3 regions of the Arthrobacter sp. StoSoilB13 genome follow, and region 3 is predicted to be linked to each of the others. Evidence: riboswitches for the same ligand, from Rfam matches in the RefSeq annotation. Region 3 holds a riboswitch; each other region holds the start of a gene.
The links. A riboswitch is a leader RNA that binds a small molecule or an ion and turns the genes downstream of it on or off. The one in region 3 is predicted to bind cyclic di-AMP.

Region 1: another riboswitch for cyclic di-AMP. It lies ahead of LDP01_RS20325 (NlpC/P60 family protein); the one in region 3 lies ahead of LDP01_RS13915 (hypothetical protein).
Region 2: another riboswitch for cyclic di-AMP. It lies ahead of LDP01_RS15105 (C40 family peptidase); the one in region 3 lies ahead of LDP01_RS13915 (hypothetical protein).

What each region holds. Positions count from the first base shown of each region.
Region 1 is NZ_AP024649.1:377,683-384,857, forward strand. Features, by position in the region: gene LDP01_RS20320 (copper resistance CopC family protein) at 105-728, shown strand; cyclic di-AMP (ydaO/yuaA leader) riboswitch at 902-1,070, shown strand; gene LDP01_RS20325 (NlpC/P60 family protein) at 1,074-1,841, shown strand; gene LDP01_RS20330 (NAD(P)/FAD-dependent oxidoreductase) at 2,024-2,716, opposite strand; gene LDP01_RS20335 (universal stress protein) at 3,144-4,181, shown strand; gene LDP01_RS20340 (PEP/pyruvate-binding domain-containing protein) at 4,202-6,973, shown strand; gene LDP01_RS20345 (cation diffusion facilitator family transporter) at 6,970-7,175, opposite strand, start outside.
Region 2 is NZ_AP024648.1:609,259-616,433, forward strand. Features, by position in the region: gene LDP01_RS15100 (M23 family metallopeptidase) at 1-578, shown strand, start outside; cyclic di-AMP (ydaO/yuaA leader) riboswitch at 724-887, shown strand; gene LDP01_RS15105 (C40 family peptidase) at 892-1,620, shown strand; gene LDP01_RS15110 (NlpC/P60 family protein) at 1,719-2,471, shown strand; gene LDP01_RS15115 (HNH endonuclease) at 2,798-3,298, shown strand; gene mobA (NTP transferase domain-containing protein) at 3,341-4,261, shown strand; partial or broken gene LDP01_RS15125 (molybdopterin molybdotransferase MoeA) at 4,258-5,599, shown strand; partial or broken gene LDP01_RS15130 (FdhF/YdeP family oxidoreductase) at 5,657-7,175, shown strand, end outside.
Region 3 is NZ_AP024648.1:353,750-360,924, reverse strand. Features, by position in the region: gene LDP01_RS13950 (helix-turn-helix domain-containing protein) at 1-402, shown strand, start outside; gene LDP01_RS13945 (hypothetical protein) at 483-734, shown strand; gene LDP01_RS13940 (maleylpyruvate isomerase family mycothiol-dependent enzyme) at 790-1,434, shown strand; partial or broken gene LDP01_RS13935 (alpha/beta fold hydrolase) at 1,431-2,238, shown strand; gene LDP01_RS13930 (DUF6480 family protein) at 2,363-2,650, shown strand; gene LDP01_RS13925 (ATP-dependent DNA ligase) at 2,730-3,797, opposite strand; gene LDP01_RS13920 (hypothetical protein) at 3,845-4,078, shown strand; cyclic di-AMP (ydaO/yuaA leader) riboswitch at 4,208-4,360, shown strand; gene LDP01_RS13915 (hypothetical protein) at 4,347-5,738, shown strand; gene LDP01_RS13910 (AEC family transporter) at 5,984-6,904, opposite strand; gene LDP01_RS13905 (PucR family transcriptional regulator) at 7,062-7,175, opposite strand, start outside.

The DNA.
Region 1 (7,175 bases), on a different replicon from region 3:
CGGTGATCGGGGGAGTTTGCTCTCAAATCCTATGCCCGCCAATGTGGGGTGCTGGAACGATTCGCCTAGTCTGTAAGGAAGCCAACACTAGGAGAAACCGCCCCATGCGTACCATCCGCCCGCTTCTGGCCGCCGTCGTAGCCGCTCTTGCTTTCGCTTCCGCGTTGCTGCTTGGAGCTGCTCCGGCCTCCGCGCACGACGTCGCCGAATCAACAACCCCGGCCAACGGTGCCAGGGTGGCTGAAGTGCCGGCGTCGGTATCCATCACGTTCAACAACCAGCCACTGGCCATCGGTTCCGGCGTGACCGTCACCGCCGGGGGCGAAAACTGGGCAGATGGCGCAGTGGAAATCATCGACAACAGGGCTGTCCAGAAGCTGCGTCAGGGCGCTCCAGCCGGCGAATACACCGTGGTGTGGCGTGTGGTCAGTTCAGACTCCCACCCGATCGAGGGAACCTTCAAGTTCACAGTTTCCGGGACAAGCACGACGACGGCGAGCGGCTCGGCAGGTGCCTCCTCCCCGGCTCCGGCGGCTGTTCCGACGGCGGGCACAGCGGCCCCCGGTACGGAAAATACTGAGCCGGCTCCGGCAGCTTCCCAGCCCTTCCCCTGGAGCATCGTTGGCCTCGCTGTGGTGGCGATCGGTCTGGTGATCTTCCTCGCTGTTACAGCCCGGAAGAAGCTAGCGGCCCCCAACGACCCGGGTGGCGAAAATTCCCCGGAATAGCGGGGTTTTCTACATACTTGCGAAGATCTCGAAACGGTTACTGCGACACGCCAAAAACGAACTGCTCGTTACGTAAATGTGACTTTGGGGTGATCTTCCCGTACGGTTGTACCTGTGCCTGTTCCACGTAACAGGCATTCCGGTCTGATTGCCTAGCTCTGCCGCAGTCCGGAATCCGTTCGCAGACAAACCTACGGCAGAGACGGGGAACCCATTTTGGCCCGCTTTCAGAGCGCGCCTTGGGGTGAAGTCACGAAGCTTCCGCTGCACAGCGGGGGATAGTGGCCGGGTGACTCCCATCCGAATCCGACAGCTAACCTCGCAGGCATCGGGAGAGGCTCTTTCATGTCTTCACGCATTCTTCGCGGCCGTCGTAAGGCGGACAGCGTACGTCCTAATCCGTTCATCTCCATCTCCAAGGCTGTTGCCAGCAACGCATCCGGCGCAGGTCGCCAAGCCGCTGTCATCGCAGCAGCTTCAGGCCTGGTCCTCACGGGCTCCATCGCTGCCCACGCAGCAGAGACCCCTGTTCAGCGCGACTCCAGCCCCGCTACTGTCGCCGAGACCGTTACCGAGGGTCCCACCAAGGTTGTTACGGCCGCATCGACGGCCACCATCAACTTCGAGCGCCCCGCGGTTGCTTCCGTAGCGGCTCCCGTCATTGAAAAGCCGGCTCCTGTTGCTCCGGCTCCGGCGGCCAAGAAGGCGCCCGCAGCGGCTACCGTCCAGGCCGCTGCAACTACTACGGCTACCGCCCCAGTGGCATCCGCGCCTGCTGCAGCTCCGGCTGTTGGTGGCATCAACGCTGCCATGGTCGCCTCGGCTTACGCCCAGATCGGCATCATGCAGGATTGCACCGCGATGGTGGAACGGGCCCTCGGCTCTGCCGGCATCCCGGTTGGCGACCTCGCACCCATGCAGTTCCTGAACTACGGCAAGGTTGTCAGCGACCCCCAGCCCGGTGACATGATCGTCCAGTCCGGCCACGTAGCCATCTACATCGGCAACGGCCAGGCCATCAGCGGTGGCATCAACGGCAACCAGACGGGCATCCACCCGATCAGCTGGCTCACCGCAACCGGCCCCATCACGTACGTACGCGCTGGCGCCTAAGCTTCACGCTCCAACTCAAAGGCCGGTGCTTTCGAGGACAAATGTCTTCGGAGGCGCCGGCCTTTTGGGTTAATTTTTGTTCTTTTTAGGAACATGCTTTGGTTGGCTCGATCGTTTCAAGGCCAGGGTTCTCCGCCAGGTTTCTACGCGCAGGGTTCCAGGTAAAGGCTCCAGGCCAGGTTCTAGGCGAGGGCGATGCCCGGCCCGGCGGGGAGGGCCACCTTGGATGAGATCGCTTGCCCCACTGCCTTGGCTTGCCGTAGTACTTCCTTGGGCGTGGGTGTAATAAGTTCCCCAACGCCCACCAAGTGCATCCCGACTGCACGCATGGCTGCCACGAAGTTCTGGCCTATGGCGATTCCCAGATCGGCAAGCATTCGGCGCAGCTGGCTCTGGGCGCAGCGCGTCACCACGATGTGGTCTGCCAGGAGAACCCCGCTGGCTGTATGCACGGCCCATTGACGTGGGGTGGATTCGAGGGGGCCATAGACGCTCATCCCAGCCCTCAGGCTGCCCGTGGTCAGGCTTGCGACGGGTCCGTATCCAAGCTGCAACGACGAGTCGCCACCCAGGAAGTCCAGCCGGACAGCGCGTGTGGTGGTGCGGACATCCAAGTGATGGCTGGCGGCGTAGTTGCGCAAATGGCGCAGGATCTCGTTGCGCTCCTGCATTGCCGCGGGGTCTGCTGCGTCGCAGCGCTGGAGCATTCCCGTGTGGACCGCTGGTCCGGTGGTCGATAAAGAACCAAAGCCATCCAGCACGATGGAACCGACGCCGTAGCGGCTGAGCTCGCTGGCAACAGCCAGGCCGGAGAGGCCGGTGCCGATCACCACGGTGGTAGTCCGTTCCGTGACGGAATCAGGAGTGAGTGACACTGCTTGGGTTCCTCCTTGACGTGTGTGCCTTCGGCAGCGCGCTGGATCGCGTCCGAGTTCCCCAAGCGGCCGCAAATAAATGGCCGGGTTGTGTCCTGGGACACCTTTGCCGGCCATTCGGTGACTCGAACACTACCGAACTTTTTCTGCCATGGATAGCCTCGGCGACAGCGTGTTTTGGATGTTCATCCGCAGCGCAACCCGGCGCGTGGTGAGCGTGCCGGAAACCGAGCCCGGACCGTTATCCACATAGCCCAAAGTCGCCTTGATTCGGCATTGCCAACCGAGAATAGTGGGCATTGGAAGGAGAACCCCGAGGGTTTCTTCGGCCCCGGCTATTGGTTGCGCGCCAGCAAGGGATCACCGGTAGGGAGAACCTCTGGCAGAATGGCCGGAACATCAAGCAGTAGGTGGAGAGGCGGGCCCCATGGACCAGCACGGCAGACACATTGAAGAACCACGGGACGGCGGGGACCAGGCTGTGGCGCCTGGTGGAATCGTCGTCGGAGTGGACGGTTCCGAGCATGGTCAATGCGCCCTTGTATGGGCTGCGCGTGAGGCGGAACGGCGCCAACTTCCCCTGCATATAGTCACGGCTTATTCGGTGCCCATCTTCGCAGCGTCCGGCCTCGACGGCGGATACGCCACCGTGGACGATTCCGTGATCCGCGAGGGCGCGGAAGCAATCGTCAAGCAAGCCATGGATAAGGTCTCAAGCTACAACATTGACGTCGATGCGTCAGTGGAGAATGGGGATGCCGCGGGAGTCCTCCTTGACCTCTCTGCGAACGCTGCACTCCTGGTGTTCGGCAGCCGTGGCCGTGGTGGCTTTGTCGGGCGTCTCCTGGGCTCGGTCAGCAGCGCCTTGCCGGCCCACGCAAAATGCCCCACCGTAACGGTCCCGCTGTATTGCGCCGATCGTTTGGGCGAGAACACCGAGGACAAGCACATCAAGGCTGAGCACGCCAAGGCCGGGCCGCGAACGGTGGAAAACGTCGTCGCCGTGGGTGTGGACGGTTCGGAGCAGGCCCGCGTCGCCGTTCTCGAGGCAGCCGAACAAGCCCAGCGGATGGGGGCCAAACTCCGCGTCATCTGCGCAGTCCCGCAGTACAGCGGCTCCTTGGCCTGGGTGCCGGCACCGTTGGATCGCGATGCCCTGTTCGCGGATATTAAGGTCCAATTGGATGCAGGCGTCGCCTGGCTCCGCAGCCACTTCCCGCAGCTGCCCGTGGAAACGGACCTTAGGGACGGCTCACCAGTGGACGTGTTGGTCGAGGCTAGCCGGGGCGTGGAGCTGGTTGTCCTGGGTACGCGGGGCCGGGGTGGTTTCGCGGGCATGCTCCTTGGTTCCACATCTGATGGCGTGCTTCATCACGCCAAGGGGCCGGTCCTCGTTGTTCCGGACCGCGAGGATCCGCGGCTGGCAGACCGGCCCAAATTCGGACCCATGCTCGGCGCGGCTTAGGGCCATGGCGCGAACCGTCCATGGATAACCAGCAGCCCGGGAAGCATAGGCAGGAAGACAGCGCGGGCCCGGATGTAAACGGGCAAGTCTTCATTCGGGATATTGCGGACATCCGGGCGGACATGCTCCCCGAGGTAGGCGGCAAGGCCGCCAATCTCGGCGAGCTGAATGCCGCCCGCCTTCCAGTGCCGCCGGGCTTTTGCCTTACAACGTCCGCCTACCGGTACGCCCTTTCAGCGATTGGAATGGAGGAGATCTTTGCACTTCTACAGGACGCCGGAGCTTCTGACCTTGACGAACTGAATAGGCTAGCCGCCCGGGCAAGATCCTTGGTGCTCGACGCCGGAGTTCCCACCGACGTCGCTGAGTCGGTACGGACGGCGTATCGGAGGTTGGGAGACGCAGCCCCCGTCGCAGTGAGGTCCTCAGCCACGGCCGAGGACTTGCCCTTCGCGAGTTTCGCCGGGCAGCAGGACACTTTCCTGAACGTAGTGGGAGCAGACGCAGTTCTGGACGCCGTAAGCCGCTGTTGGGCATCGCTCTGGACGGACCGGGCAGTGAGCTACCGGACAACCAACGGTATTGACCATGCCACGGTGACGCTGGCCGTCGTTGTCCAGGAGATGGTGGATTCCGCGACGGCCGGTGTGATGTTCACGGCCAACCCGGTGACGGGTCGGCGCCGTGAAGCTGTGATCGATGCCAGCCCTGGTCTGGGAGAAGCCGTAGTGTCAGGCGCCGTTAATCCCGATCAGTACGTAGTTGATATGCAGACCAACTCCATCCTGAAGCGGTCGCTGGGTGACCGGCAGGTAGAGATCAGATCGCTTGCCGGCGGTGGCACCGAACGAATTGAGCGGGCCGGTCAGGCCGCGGCAACCAAGAATCACGCCGTGCAGCCGTGCCTCAGCGATGACCAGATCCACGCGCTGGCCGAGTTGGGAAGGCGCGTCGAGGCCCACTATGGAGCCCCGCAGGATACAGAATGGGCGATCGATTCGTCCGGGAAACTCTGGCTCACGCAGGCAAGGCCCATTACTACCCTCTATCCGCTGACCTCGCGGGTGCCGGCGACTCCCGGTGAGCACGCGTTCCTGAACTTCAGCCTCGCCCAAGGACTCACCAGGCCTCTGACGCCCATGGGCCTGGCGGGTATCCGCCTGATAGCTTCCAGCGTTGCCCGCAGGGCGGCTTTCGATGTCCCCGATCCACGCTCGGGACCATCGCCCTACTATGAGGCCGGGCAGAGGATCTTCTTCGACTTCACATCCGTGCTGCGCAGCAAGGTGGGCCGGGCCATTGTGCCGCGCATCTTTGACATCATGGAGGCCCGTTCCGCGGCGGTGATTCGCGGCCTCTTCGATGACCCGCGGTTCGCCGTCACCATCAAAACTCCGATAAGACTCATCAGGCACGTTGCGCCTGTTGCTGCTAAATACCGTGTCCCTGAGTCGGTAGTCCGGGCTCTTTTCCGTCCCGACGCCGCAATGAAGCGCCAAGAGCAGCTTGAGGCAGAGCTCCATCAGGCCCTCCGGGTGCCGGAGGGCGTCACCGCCCACCAGCGAATTGCCCACGTGCAGCGAATCCTGGGGGAGGAAGTATTCGCAACGGTTCCCCAAGTGCTGCCCCTTCCCGTTCTGGGCTTTGCGATGCTTGGACTCGTCCGGAAGGTGTTGGGCGGGCAAGCCTCCTGGGACCAGCTCCAAACAGTCATCCGCGGGCTACCCAACAATGTCACCACCGAGATGGACCTTGCGCTGTGGCAGCTTGCCAAGGAGATCAGGGAAGATCCGGAGGCCTTGGCCTTCCTGAGTTACCCCACACTCGACGAACTCGTTCAGCAGTACAAGGACAGAGCACTACCAGCAGTTGCGCAATCCGGGCTTGAAGCTTTCCTCCGCACCTACGGGCACAGGGCTGTGGCTGAGATCGACCTCGGCATGCCCCGATGGTCGGACGACCCAACCCACATACTCGGCGTCGTGGTCAACTATCTGCGGCTCGAGCACACGGCGGACGCACCCGACCAGCAGTTCGGGAAAGCTGCCCGGGAGGCAGATGAACAGGTTGCCAGATTGGTTGCGCGGGCAAGGGCCAAGAGTCCTCTCCATGCCAAGCTGGTCCGTGCGGCGTTGGACCGTACGCGCAGGTTTGCCGGGATGAGGGAGCTGCCCAAATACAACCTCGTCCTCGGCTTGGCTTCGGCAAGGGAACAACTCTCGCTGGTCGGAGCAGAACTGGCGGAGGCAGGGCGGATTGAAAGCGCGGAGGATATCTTCTTCCTGGACCTCAACGAAGTAGAGACTGCCCTGGCTGGCAACAAGCTCCATCAACTCGTGGCAGATCGCCGCGCAGAATACGCACAGGAACTGAGGCGTCGGCATATTCCACGGGTACTGCTCTCAGACGGGACAGAACCTGAAGCCACTGCCGCAGCTGGCAGAACCCCGGCTTCTCCCGGAGCGCTCTCCGGCAGTCCGGCGTCGGCGGGCGTCATCACAGCCCCGGCGAGGGTCATCCTGGACCCCGTTGGCGCTCATCTGGAACCTGGGGAAATCCTCGTGGCGCCCTCCACCGACCCCGGCTGGACACCCTTGTTCCTCACCGCCGGCGGCCTAGTTATGGAAATGGGCGGTCCCAACTCCCACGGCGCCGTGGTGGCCCGCGAATACGGCATACCTGCGGTGGTGGGCGTGCCCGACGCGACCCTGCGGATCAGCTCAGGCCAGATCATCACGGTGGATGGAGCAGCAGGAACGGTAACTGCGACGCCAAGTGACGCGCCCGGCTAGGCGTGCTGGTGTGACTCGTGCTCGGAGTGGCTGACAGGTTCCAGCTGGAAGGTACAGTGCTCGGTGTCGAAATGGCGCCCCAAGCAGGATCCAAGCTGGTCCAGGATGCTGTCTGCCCCGCTGGCGTTAAGGACCTCGTCTTCCACAACAACATGGGCGGAGAACACGGGCACCCCGGATGTGATGGTCCAGATGTGGATGT
Region 2 (7,175 bases), 260 kb from region 3:
CGGAATCGGGCCAGACCGAGGCGGCGCTCTCCGTGCCCGGCGGCAGCCAGCCCGAAGTTTCTGCAGCAGCCTCCGCCAAAATCGATTTCAGTCGTGCAGCAGTCGCCACCGCCGCTGACCCGGACGGCAAGCTCAAGCAGCTGTTGAGCGCCCAGTCAGCGGGGAGCATTCAGCGTGCTTCCTCACTTGGCACCTTGGGAAGTCCTCTGGACAAGCTGGTCACGGCATCGCCGTTTGGCTACCGCGTCAGCCCCCTTACCGGCGGCACCGGTGACTTCCACCGTGGCCAGGACTTCGTGGCCCAGTGCGGAACCGCCGTCCACGCCGCCGCTGCAGGCAAGGTCACGTTCGCCGGGTGGCATGAGTACGGCGGAGGCAATCGCGTTGTGATTGATCACGGCAACGGCCTTGAGACCACGTACAACCACCTGTCGTCCTTCAACGTCAAGGTGGGGCAGACTGTCAGCCGCGGCGATACCGTCGCGCTGAGTGGCACCACAGGAGCATCTACCGGCTGCCACCTCCACTTCGAGGTCCAGGTAAACGGCGAAGTCGTAGATCCCATGGGCTGGCTCTGAGCAATTTGATGGTTGTCTCTCGCATCCATGACACGCCCCGTGACCTGAATGTGACATTCACGAACATCTGTTGTACCGTCTAAAGCGCATCGGCTTTTTAGGGGGCCGGTGCACTTGAGTGGATTGCCTAGCTCTGCCACCACTCGAGGTCCGTTCGCAAAAATCGTCTGGCAGGGGCGGGGGAACCAATTTTGGTCTTCGAGTCAGAAGACCTTGGGGTTAAGTCGCAAAAGCTTCCTTGAAGCCGCGCGGCCGGATGACTCCCATCCGAATCCGACAGCTCACCTCGCAGGCATTGGGAGAGGCTACCTTCGTGTCATCACGCACTACCCCTGCGCGCCATCGCGCCGAATTGGTTCGCACGAACCCGTTGAACACCCTTTCCAAGGCTGTCTCAACCAATGCAGGCACCGTAGGCCGCCAAGCCGCCGTTCTGGCCGCAGCCTCGGGGCTCGTTCTCAGTGTTGGACTCCCGGCCCAGGCCGCCGACACCGACGTTTCGAAGTCGGAATCTTCCAGCACCCAGCAGTTGGTCGCCACCGCAGTTGTTACCGCGGAGCCCACCGCAACGGTTTCCTTCGAAAGCCCCGTTGTGGTCACCAAGGAAGCTCCCAAGGTTCAGCGGGCCTCCCAGCGCACGTCGACCGAAGACCAAGCGAACAGCACCCTCGGTGCCCTGTCCTCCAAGGCCAAGGATGCTGCTTCAAGCGCGGCGGCCTCCGGACTTGCAGCAATTGCCTACACCGGCATCGGCCACCCCTACGTTTGGGGCGGCACTTCCCCCAACGGCTGGGACTGCTCCGGATTTACCCAGTGGGTTTACGCCCAGGCCGGCATCAGCATCCCCCGCGTCAATGCCTGGACGATCATGACCCCCACCAGCACCCCTGCCCCTGGCGACCTCGTCGTTCAGAACGGCGGAGCCCACGTGGGCATCTACGTCGGCAACGGCATGATGATCAGCGCTTTGAACCCCAGCCAGGGCACGCTCCTGCACTCCGTGGCCTCCACCGGCACATCCTCGTTCTACACCCTCCGCTAGGAAATCCCATTCGGGGTAAGCCAGCATGCCCCCCAAGTGCTGGCAGCCCATAACCCGCGTGCGGTCCCAGCGTGCGCGGCTACGAAAAGAGAGTAATCATGACCAGTGCAAACAAGGTTGCACGGCATAGAGCTGAGGCCCCCAAGACCAGCTCACTTGCCGTCATTGCCAAGGCTGTCAGCGACAACGCCGGTGGCGTTGGCCGTCAGGCAGCAGTGATCGCAGCTGCGTCGGGCCTTGTCCTGACCAGCGGAGTTGCTGCAAATGCTGCGGACACCAACGTTCAGCGGGAATCTACGTCTGCCTCCACGCTTGACGTGCAGTCTGTTGCCCAGGCCACCATTGCTGCTGATTCCAGCGTTGCCATCTCCTATGAGCGCCCTGTGGTCAAGACTGAGGAAGCCCCCGCTCCCGTCGTCCAGAAGGCGACTGCCAAGGAAGCTCCGGCTGCCGGTGGCACCGCAACTTTGGCGGTCAACGCTGACGCGTCCGCAGCCAAGGCGCCCGCTGCATCCAGCGGCCTCGGTGCAGCTATCGCTGCAGCGGCCTACGCACAGCTCGGCGTCACACAGGACTGCACCATGCTGGTGACCAACTCGCTGGCCGCGGTCGGTATTCACTTCCACGACTGGCCGGCCGGTTACCTCTCCCTCGGCCGCACGGTCAGTGCAGCTGAAGCCCAGCCCGGCGATCTCGCTTACTACGCCAACGGCGGCTATGGCGGAATGGCACACATCGCTGTTTACGTCGGCAACGGCATGGCAGTCCACGGTGGATGGAACGGATCCACCACGGCACTGTTCAGCGTGAACGTTGGCTCCGGCCCCGTTTTCATCCGCGTCAACGGCTGATCACTTACTTCACGGAACACCCCGCAGGCTCAGGCCGGCGGGGTGTTCTGCTTTAATCACCAGTTTTCGTGACAGCCAGAGAAGCGGGCTGCCGACACCCAAATTCGGGGGGCGCAAGTCCGATTCCGTGGCCTCAGGGAATGTGCGCGTCCTCTGCAAGGTGTCCCGCGCATGAATTTTCGCCAACACCACAGCCGAAACGACAGAAAAATTCGTTGATACGGCATACAAGTGCTTACCCTTGTGTTGTCGATCCACAGCCCGTACAAGCAGAGGGCAGCCGGCCCTCGTGCCCCTGACGGGTGCGGCCGTGAAGAGGTACGTGCATGCGCACACTCGTTCTGAATGCTGGATATGAACCGCTGGCGGTAGTAACCTTCCGCCGGGCGCTGGTCCTTGTGCTGACTGGAAAAGCTAGCGTAGTGGCCGAAGGCGACGAGCCTGTCGTCGGGCCACAGGAGATTCTCGGACGACCATCCGTGATCCTTCTCAACCGCTACATCCGGCCCCGGTACAACAGGATCACCGCCGTGAGCCGCCGCGGGGTACTCCGCCGCGACGGCCATCGCTGCGCCTACTGCGGGAAAACAGCCCACACCATAGACCACGTCCACCCCAAATCCAGGGGCGGCGCGGATTCCTGGGAAAACCTGGTTGCGGCGTGTTTGAAATGCAACAACGCCAAGAGTGACCACACGCTCGCCGAGATGGGTTGGAAACTTCGTTTCAAACCCGGCGTGCCCACAGGAACCATGTGGCAGATCAAAGAACTCGAGAAACCTGCGCCGGACTGGGACCCGTTCCTGTTGCCGGAATCCGCCGCCTGATCGATTTCTGTTGCCCTCCCGCCGTCCGGGTAATCTGGGCGGATGGAGTTCAACGCTGTGATTCTGGCGGGTGGCAGGGCCACCCGCCTCGGTGGCGTGCCCAAGCCCGGATTAACGTTCGACGGCGCCAGCCTCCTTTCGCATGCCCTGCAGGCCGCACGGGGAGCCTCCGCTGTGGTTGTGGTTGGTCCGGACACCTCTGGTATCGGCGGTGTCCTGCCTGATGGAGTTCTTAGTGCCCGGGAGGAGCCGGCCTTTGCTGGCCCTGCCGCTGCGATTGCTGCCGGTCTGGCGGCCCTTCATGAGGCGGCCGCCCTTCGGCAGGCAGTCAGCCCGGCGCCATGGACGCTCGTCCTGGCTTGCGACATGCCGCACGCCGCCAGGGGCATTGCGCCCCTGTGGGAAGAACTGCGTGCGCACCCCGAAGCGGAGGGTGCCATGGCCGTTTCAGCCGATGGCCGGCAACAGCCCCTCCTGGGGGTTTACAGCACGCGGGCTTTGGAAAGGGAAGTTTCCGCAGCTTCTGCAACTTCGGGGTTAACGAACTCTTCAGTGTTCCGGCTGCTTGCTAGGCTGAACCTGCTGGCCGTTACTGTTCCCGATGGGTCTACCGATGATGTGGACACATGGGAGGACGCTGCGGCCCTGGGCATACACAACGAGCAGGAGGCGGACATGAAGAGCCAGGAAGAGACGCTCGAGGACTGGTGCCGCACACTGTTGCAGGCCTTTGAGCTTGAGGGCGTTGAAGTGGATATCAATGAAGTCCTCGCAGTGGCAGGAGTTGCCGCCCACTCCGTGGTGCGGCCTGCCGCGCCCCTGACTACGTTCATCGCCGGTTACGCTGCTGGTATGGCCAGGGGTATCGGCCAGGCGGCGGACGACACCGCCATGAGCGCCGCCCTTGACCTGGCCCGCCAGGTTGCCAAGCAATACCTGGAGCCCGGGACTGAGGCGGAATGACCGAGGCCCCCGGACAGGGCCACCACGCGGCACACACATGGCATGAGGCCCGGCAGCGCGCCTTCGACGTCGCTGCTCCGATCCCACCAAGCCCGGTGCCACTGAAGGCCGCCTTGGGAAGGACGCTTGCCTCGGACGCGGTCGCCGTACAGGACATGCCGCACTATGCGTCCTCCGCCATGGACGGCTGGGCCGTCAACGGAACAGGTCCTTGGATTCTTGTTGAGCCCGGACACAGGCTTGCTCCCCACCAGGCCAGTCCCATCGTTACCGGGGGACTCATTCCGCCAGGCGCCAAGGCTGTTTTGCGCACCGAGAGCGGGGTCATTACCACCGACGACGACGGCCTTCCAATCCTTGCGCTTGGCGGGGCAGCGAAGCCGGGGGAGCCCCGCAATGGCCAGCACATCCGCAAGGCTGCCGAAGAAGCTGCAGAAGGGGACGTGCTGCTCAAAGCCGGAACCATCCTCAATCCTGCGCACATTGCCTTGGCTGCCCTGGCCGGCCTGGATGAGCTGGAGGTCCTGGGGAAACCCTTGGTTCGGTTCCTCCTGACGGGCTCGGAAGTTGTGACGCAGGGCGTTCCCGTACCGGGCAAGGTCCGCGATACCTTCGGACCCCAGCTTGGCGCCGTCGTCGAACTCCTGGGGGGCATTCCAGGGGAGCAACTTAAGGTTGGCGACAATTACGACGACTGGCTTGCGGCTTTGCAGGACACCGAGCCTGAACCCGCAGAACCATATGCCACAGCGGAGCCGCCGGCCGACGTCGTTATTACTACGGGCGGGACCGGACGCTCGGGGACGGACCATTTCAGGAGAGCCGTGGCTGAACTGGGTGGCCGGCTGCTGATCGACGGCATTGCCATGCGTCCGGGGCACCCTGCCGTATTGGCGGAGCTTCCGGACGGGCGCTTCGTGCTGGGGCCTGCCCGGGAATCCGCTTGCCGCCATGATGGCGCTCTTCACGGTTGGGGGGCCGCTGCTCGCAGCGCTCGGCCACGGGAAGCTGGAGGACGTTGGTGAGGTTCCCAGCGGTGCAATGATCGACGCCGATCCTGGACGGACGCGCCTGATGCCTTTCAAACTGGTCTACGGATTGGCATCGCCCGCGCAGCACGCAGGTCCTGGGATGATGCGCGGGCTGGCAGGAGCGGATGGCGTCCTGGTGGTCCCGCCACACGGTGTCCAGATGGGGGAGCTGGTCCCCGCCTTTCCCTTGCCTTGGGGCAAACCTCTGCCCACGCCCAAAGCGGGTGAAGGGAAACGAAAGGCGCCGGCCCGGCAACAAAAGAAGGCCCCTTCCGGTCCCGTTGACTGGAGCGCGCTGGAATCCTGAAGGTCCCCGGATGGACGCAGGTGGTAACGGGGTGCCCGGGCTTGCAATGATGGACCCATGAACAGGCATGCTCCCGAACAGGACATCAATGAAGATGACCTGCAAATCCACCCGCCCAAGAAAGCTGCGGCAGGCCTCAAGGCTGTCACTGTCGCCCTTGAAAGGGGCTACTCCCAGGCAGGAGTAGCCCGCACGGTCCGCTCCATGCTCAGGGTTAACCAGCATGACGGCTTTGATTGCCCGGGCTGCGCCTGGCCGGAATCCATCACGGGACGCCGGAGTCCCGCTGAATTCTGCGAGAACGGCGCCAAGGCAATCGCTGAGGAAAGCACCACGCGGACGGTGGGGGCCGAATTCTGGGCAGCACATTCCATCGCAGATCTTGAAGACAAGACCGAATACTGGTTGGGAAGCCAAGGACGGATCGCCGAGCCCGTAGTCCTCAAACCGGGGGATACCCACTATTCCCCGATCAGTTGGACTGATGCCTTTGCCTTGATCGGGGAGCATATCAATGCCACCACGCCCGATCGCTGTGTTTTCTACACCTCCGGCCGGACGGCCAATGAGACCGCGTTCATGTACCAGTTGTTTGCCCGCAGCCTGGGCACAAACAACCTGCCGGACTGCTCCAACATGTGCCATGAGTCCTCGGGCAGCGCGCTGAACCCGACCATCGGAATCGGCAAGGGAACTGTTTCGCTGGAAGACATCCACCGCGCTGAACTGGTGTTCGTTGTGGGCCAGAATCCCGGGACCAACCATCCCCGCATGCTGTCCGCGTTGCGTGACTGCAAGAACAACGGCGGAAAGATCGTTGCCGTGAACCCGCTTCCGGAAGCGGGACTGCTGAACTTCAAGGACCCCCAGTCCCTCAACGGCGTGATCGGGGGCGGCACTACTATCGCCGATGAGTTCCTCAAGATCAAGGTCGGTGGCGACCTCGCTCTGTTCCAGGCGCTGGGCCACTTGCTCCTGGAGGAAGAGAAGCGGAACCCGGGGACGGTGGTCGATAAGTCATTTATCGGAAAGCAGACCGAGGGCTTCGAAGCGTACGCGAAGGCACGGTCCCAGCTGGACTGGGATGAGACTGAGCGCGCAACCGGCTTGTCGCGCGAGGAAATCGTCACTGTGGCGGGGCTGATGGCCAAGTCCAAGGCAACCATTATTTGCTGGGCGCTTGGCTTGACCCAGCAGCCGCACTCCGTGGATACGCTGAAGGAGATCATCAACCTGCTCCTGCTCCAAGGCAACTTCGGTAAGCGTGGAGCCGGCGCGTGCCCTGTGCGTGGCCACTCGAACGTCCAGGGTGACCGCACCATGGGTATCTGGGAGAAGCCACGCGAACCCTTCCTTGCCGCGCTGGACAAGGAGTTTGGATTCCGGATGCCCCGCGAGCATGGATATGACTCCGTGGAGACCCAGCACGCCCTGGAAAAGGGGGAGGTGGATGTCTTCGTTTCCATGGGCGGAAACTTTGCTGCAGCCGGTTCTGACACATCAGCATTGGAAGCCGGGCTCAAAACAGCCGGCCTGACTGTCCACATCTCAACCAAACCGAACCGGGGCCCACGTG
Region 3 (7,175 bases):
GACGACGCCCGGAACCTGGCACGCTCCCTCCAGGACAGCAACGACATCACCGTGTTCGTCGATGGCACGGTCCACCGCCTCCCCGACCAGGCGAGGGACGCCGTCGTCGATCTTCTTGCGAGGCTGGGCCGCGGCGAAACCGTCACGGTCAGCAGCGTGGAGGAAATGCTCACGACCTCCCAGGCCGCGGAGCTCGCAGGCATCTCACACACCTACCTGCGCAATATGACCGACCGCGGAGAAATCCCAGTCGAATACCGCGGCACGCACCGGCGAATCCGCCAGGCTGCGATCATGGAGTGGCTTGAAACCCAGAAGCGCAAGCAGGCCGAGACCTCCGGGGGAGAAAAAGGCGAATACAACGGCCGCGATGACGCCGGAAATGACGCACGCAGCGACTAAAAGCGTCGGAGTGATAAGGATCAAGCAACGATCCCAGCCAACGGGCCAGCACCTGATTACCCCGGGGTTACGCTTGTTTGGTGGGCAATTTCAAAGGGTGGCATATCGTGGCCGGGGTGGCCGCAATGGCCCTTGCCGCACCCTTGGGATCGGCCATGGGATTGAACTTCGTAGCCACCTTCATGTTTGCGTGCGTCGCGTTCGTCGCGGTCGCCATGTGGACAGAATCCAAGATCGCCCGACGCCGGGACGCGGCTGACGCTGCCGCCTCCCCCGACGCTTCGCGCGCCGCCGGCGACCCCGCCGAATCGGACGACGCCACCCGGGATTAGCATGCGGGCGGGTCGAACAGCCCCAAACCCGAACCAGGGCTGTTTCAATAGCGGTATGGCTTCGACTTCCCGCTCCGTCGTTTGGCCCGCCGTGCACGATGAACGTCGTGCGCTGATCCAGGATCTGGAACCGCTCCCCGAGCCACTCTGGGAGACGCCTTCACTTTGCCCGGGCTGGGACATCCATGACGTACTGGCGCACGTTGTGGACAGCGCAAAGACCACCCGTTTGGGCTTCCTCAAGCGAATGATTGAAGCCCGCTTCGACTTCGACCGCGACAACGCCGTGGGGGTGGAACGCGAGAAGGCCAAGGATCCCGGCGGCACACTGACGGCGCTGCGCGCTGTAGTGTCCCGGACATCGGGACCACCGGCGGGGATTGCCACACGATTGGTGGAAGCGTTCGTCCATGGCGAAGACATCCGGCGCCCCCTTGGCATGACACGCAACTACCCGGCCGGGCAGGTCGCGTTGGCTCTTGCTTACCAGGTCAAGACAACAACAAGGATCGGCGGCGGCAAGGAGATAGCCGCGGGCTGGCGACTGGTTGCCACGGACACCGACTTCCAGCACGGCGACGGCCCGGAGGTACAAGGACCGGCCATTTCCCTGCTTCTCGCTGTTTCCGGACGGCCGGTCTCTGAGGACGAGCTAACCGGCCCCGGGGCTCCGGTATTCCTGGAACAGGCCCGGCCTTGACGGGGCGCCGAGGCAAGCGGAGCACGTTACTGTCTGCCGACGTCGAGGCTTGCGGTCTAGGTGGTCGGATTCTCTGGACGGAGGGATCGCATCCTCCGGGGACGCACGGGAGCGCGCAGCCCGCTTACATCCTTATCCACGGCATCGGCGTCTCGCACCGGTACCTTGCGCGCCTTCACGCCGTACTGGCAGCGGGCGCGCCCACCTACTCGCTGGACCTTCCCGGTTTTGCGGGTACTCCCAAGCCCGGGCGGCAACTGTCCGTGGAAGACTACGGCGCGTTCATCGCAGAAGCACTGAAGGGCCTGCGGCATCGGGTCGTACATCCTGGTAGGACACTCGATGGGCGTGCAGTTCGCCATTGAAGCGGCCCTCCATGCGCCTGAACGCGCCTTGCATCTTGTCCTCATGGGTCCCGTGGTTGACTCACGCCACAAGAACGTGGGGCGGCAGTCGCTTGCCCTGTTCCTGGATGGCCTTCTCCGCGAAAGCCCATCGTCCAACTGGATCGTGATCACGGACTACCTGCAATGCGGGCCCCGCTGGTACCTCACCGAGTTGCCGGTAATGATGAAGTACCCGACCGAGAAGCAGTTGGCCAAAGTCCGGACTCCCGTGCTGGTGCTTCGAGGGAGCCGCGATCATGTGGCCGGGCCGGAGTGGGCGCTTAAGCTCTCCCGCGCGGTGCCCCAAGGGCGCCTCGTTGAAATCCCCGGAGTTGGACACGTCGCCCAGCACATGCGGCCGAAAGCTGTTGCGGACGCCATCATGAGCTTCGTCGCTGCCACCTCCCGCCAGAGTTAGGCACTGATGCACACACTGATGCACGACGGCGGAACCCGGCGTGGGTGCCCCTTGTTGGGTTTGCGATCTGGAGACTAGGCTGGCCGGGCAAGCACAATAGTAAGTTTGCTTAGGAAGGGTGACCATGACCAGCTATGACCCTGAGGACGATCCCCGGACCTTCGGAGTTTCCGGCGACGCCGAGCCAGCCGACACGACAGGCGACACCGCTGGCGTCACTGCCGGCGACACCGACGATGTCCACGCGGATCCCGACATGCGCCAGGACGAGGACGACGATCCCGCAGCTTCCGCCAACCCCGATCCCCTGGACGGCAACGTCACGGGACTTGAGCCTGGAGGCGGCGTACCTCCGGGCGAAACCCCACCCGCGGAGGGCAGCATGAGCAGCGACCAAGGACACGAAGAGTAGCTCGTCCCCAAGCCGCTGTCCTGTCGCTGCCCAGCAACGTATTAGCGGGCCAGCAACGTATTAGCGGGGGCAACTCCGGTCACGGCAGCCTCAGTATCTCCCCGAGGTCATAGTCAGCTGGCTCCTCCAGTTGAGAATAGGTGCAGCTCTCCGGAGTCCGGTCCGGCCGCCATCGACGAAACTGGGTGGTGTGCCGGAACCGGTCGCCTTCCATGTAGTCATAGGCGACCTCGATGACGAGCTCGGGCCGAAGTGGAACAAAGGAGAAGTCCTTGCCGCCGCTCCATCGGCTTTGCGCGCCCGGCATCCGGGAACCAGTAGCGGCGGCATCTCCTTGGTCGGCCCACTGACCCCAAGGATGCTCGCTGAACTCCGTCTGGTATGGCTCAAGTTCAGCCACCAGGCTTTCGCGCTTGGCCATGGGAAATGAAGCCACCACCCCCACGTGCTGCAGCTGACCGGCGTCGTTATATAACCCAAGCAGCATCGACCCGACAACCTTTCCCGTTTTATGCCAGCGGAATCCGGCCACCACGCAGTCCGCGGTCCGTTCATGCTTGGTTTTGAACATGACGCGCTTATTCGGTTGGTATGTCCCCTCGAGCGGTTTGGAAAGTATGCCGTCAAGCCCGGCACCTTCGAGCTGCACGAACCACTCCTGTGCTTGATCAAGGTCCGTCACCGCCGGTGTTACGTAAACGGGCGCCTCAGCCTTGGCCAGTGCCTTCTCCAAGGCGGCGCGACGCTCGGAAAACGGCTTGTCCATAAGGTTCTCGTCTCCCAGCGCGAGGATGTCGAATCCGATGAAGGAGGACGGGGTGCTTTCGGCCAGCATCCGCACACGGCTGTCGGCGGGATGGATGCGCTGCTGAAGGCCCTCGAAGTCGAGCCTGTTCCCAGCTATGAGGACAATCTCGCCGTCGATCACGCATTTGTCCGGGAGATTCTTCCGAAGGGCTTCCACCAGCTCAGGGAAATACCGTGTCATAGGACGTTCGTTTCGGCTACCCAGGATGATCTCATCACCATCTTTGAAAACGATGGTCCTGAACCCGTCCCACTTTGGCTCAAAATGACCCACATCAGGGATCGAAGGAACAGACTTGGCAAGCATGGGCGAAATGGGCGGCATCACTGGGAGGTCCATACGACTATGTTCTACCTGCCGCCCGCGGCGGAAGCTAGTCTTGGGCCATGGATATCTTGGCCGTACTAGTGGCAGTGCTGGCAGCACCTGCCCTCATTGCGGCCCTTTGGTTCTGGGTCTTGCGCCAGAACAGCAAGGGTAAAGTCCGGCGCGGTGCCACGGGTGGGATGCTTGGTGTGGCGGACGAAATTTTCCGACCCGAGACCCATTACGCACACCAAGTCCAAAGGATCCAGCACGAACTGCCAGCCCCGGCTCCGGCCCCGGAGCCTAAGTCCTAACGGACCTTCGCGCCGGAAGGCGTCCCGCCCGTTACATTAATGTGACTTTACTATGCCGCTCATGTACCGTCGAAGAGCGACCCTCATCTCCGCTGGGCCGCTTCCGGGTTGACGCCGAGCTCTGCCGCAAACCGGAATCCGCCAGACCCGCGGCAGAGACGGGGGACCCAGAGTTCCCGGGCCTGATTTTTCCCCTAGGCCCTTGGGGTGAAGCCGCCATGTGCGGCCGGACGGCCTCGTCCGAACCCGACAGCTAACCTCGCAGGCGTTGAGAGGCAACCACCATGTCCCCAACCATGGATCAGCCGCGCCGCGCCCAAATAGCGCGCGAGCGTACCCAGCCAACCGGACGCCGTCGGGGCCCCAACCCAGCGGATCCTCCACCAGCACGCCGGAAGCAGAAGCAGGTTTAGCAGGCGCGACGCCGGAACCCGCCACTGCTTCTATTCCCGCCTCTGCTTCCAATCCCCAAACGGCGGCACCCACCACGCGCGCGGCCGCTCGGGCGGCAGAGCGTGAACGGGCAGCCCAGGCAGCTATCTCTGCTGAGACAGTCCCCACTGAAACTGCTCCAGCAGAAACAGCACCAGCGGATTCTGCAACAGCGGACTCTGCTCCGGCGGACCCTGCTCCTCTGGAGCCGGCAACTGCTGCGATTCCAGCTGTTCAGGCGCCCGAACCCGTCGCGCCCGAACCCGCAGCGAATCCCGAACCTGCCACCGCTGCCATCCCGATCGTTCAGGCGCCCGAACCGGTCGCGTCCGAACCCGCAGCGAATCCCGAACCTGCCACCGCTGCCATCCCGATCGTTCAGGCTAAGAGCCCCGCACAGCTTGCCGCAGCCGCGACCGCCGCCTCTGGTCTCGCAAGCCGGAAAGCCCTTCGCGCACAGGAATCCGGGAGCGGTACGGCCCGAAAGTCGGCAAGTGCTGGCGAAACCCCGGCTGGCGGCGCCCCTGCCTTCGGAGCTTCATCACTGGGAGCTTCATCACTGGGTGGATCATCCTTCAGCCATGAACCACACGCCGTGCTCACCAAGGCCGCATCGGTCAAAACAAAGGGCCAGCGCATGGCAGTCGTCGCTGGGGCCTTGGGCTTGGTATTGACCGTTGGCACCATGAGCCAGGCCTTCGAGCTTCCCTTCTTCGGGCAGGAAACGCCGGCCCAGGAAGCAAGCGACGCAAAGACGGGTAGCGACAGCAGGCAGTCAACTTCGGCCACCCCTGCACCCAGCTCGTCCTACGCCACCGCCTCCGCGTCGTCGGCCACCAGCGAGGCCGGAAAACCGGCAACCGTAGCAACGCAGTCGTCAGGAGAGGCACCCGACCAGGCGCCGTCGTCGTCCCTTCCGACTCCGCAAGTGTCACTCGCGGATCCTGTTTGGGTGCCTTCGGCAGTCCCGTCGGCTGTTGTTCCCGTCCCGGGCGTGACAACTCCTGTTCCAACCCAGCCGGCCCCGAGCCCGGTTCCGTCGGACACGGTCACCACCCCACCTGCCACGACGACGCCGACCCCCACGGGCACTCCGGCACCTACTCCAACACAGGCTCCGGCGCCAAAGCCAAAGCCGACCGGCAGTCCCAGCACCACCACACCGTCCAGCGATTCACCCCTGGACCTGGACGGCATACTTGACGGCGCCACTGGGATCTTGAAATGAGCACGCGGCTTCCCAGGACCAGCGCGCACGTCGGATGGCATGGCCGGTACTGCAGCAGCAGCCGCACTGCCACCTTCCGCAATCGGATGGGCCGCTGGAGCTGCCAGCGGTTGCGCCGGGCCTAAGGAATCACAGCAACCGGAATCACGGCAACAAGATGAGGCGGGCACCCGACCCTGAACTGCTCCACCCGGGTGCCTGCCTCTTTTGTTTCGTGTGTCGCTTGTTCATGGCCTCGATCGCTTCTATCCAAACAGCCACGCAACCATAACCAACGCCCCGATGCACAGGACCGTTGTACAGAGGATGACATCCCGGGCCATTGTCATCCCGCGTCCGTAGGGAGAAGCGAAAAGGAAGACGTTCTGTGCGGTTGGCAGTGCGGCCATGATGACGCTGGCCAAGAGGTGCTGACCCTCCAAGCCGAACACGAAGCGCCCCAGCGCCCAGACCACCACCGGCATGCCAGCCACCTTCAAGGTGGTAGCAACTACGGTCTCCACGCGGCCATCGCCCTTTTGGAGAGGCGCCTTGCCAGCCAGCGACATGCCAAAAGCCAGCAGAACCATGGGGACGGCCGCGCCGGCCAGCATATCGATGGGTCTCTGAACGAGCTCCGGAGCCTCCCACCCCGTCAGGGCCATCACCACCCCCAGGCCCGAGGCGATAATCATGGGATTGGAGAAAGGCTGCAACAGCATCCGTTTCCACGAGATTCCTGTGCCGCCCGCCACGCCCAGGACGCTCAGGTAGAAGGGCGCCATGATCAGGAGTTGAACCAGAAGGACTGGAGCAACGTGCTGCGCCGTGCCCACTGCATACAAGGAAACAGGAATACCGATGTTGTTCGCGTTGGCATAACTGCTTGCCATGGCACCAACCGCCGTTTCCGCGACCGGCCGTCGGAAGAACACGAAGCTCAGCAAACAATAGAGAAGGCCTATGACGGTTGCCGACAGGAGCGCAAGAGGGGCGTCGACGCCGAGGGCGGCACGAATGTCGCTTCCACCTACCACCGTGAACAGCAGTGCAGGATTGGTGATGTAGAAAGCCGTCCGGGTCAGTGCGCTTTGTACATCCGGGGCCAGCACTTGGTAGCGGGCGGCGAAGTAACCCACCGCGATGACCGAGGCGACGATGAGGATCCCCGACACAACGCCGCCCACAGTGCTCCTAAGAATTGGTCAGAAACCGTTTTCTCAGCGTAAGCGACGCCTGGAGGACTGTCCAATTCCGGCCGTTCCGCAGCACACGTTCCGCAGCACACGTTCTACAACACTCCGCGGCCCAAAACACTTGGCGGCCCGAAACCCCTGATATTCGCTAGATCCGGGGCCGCGAAGCCCAGCGCTGTGCCTTCAGTGCAGCGTGCAACTCGAGCCTGATGGCCCCGCTCAACGGATCAGCTCCGATGAGTTGGCGGATCCGGCCAAGGCG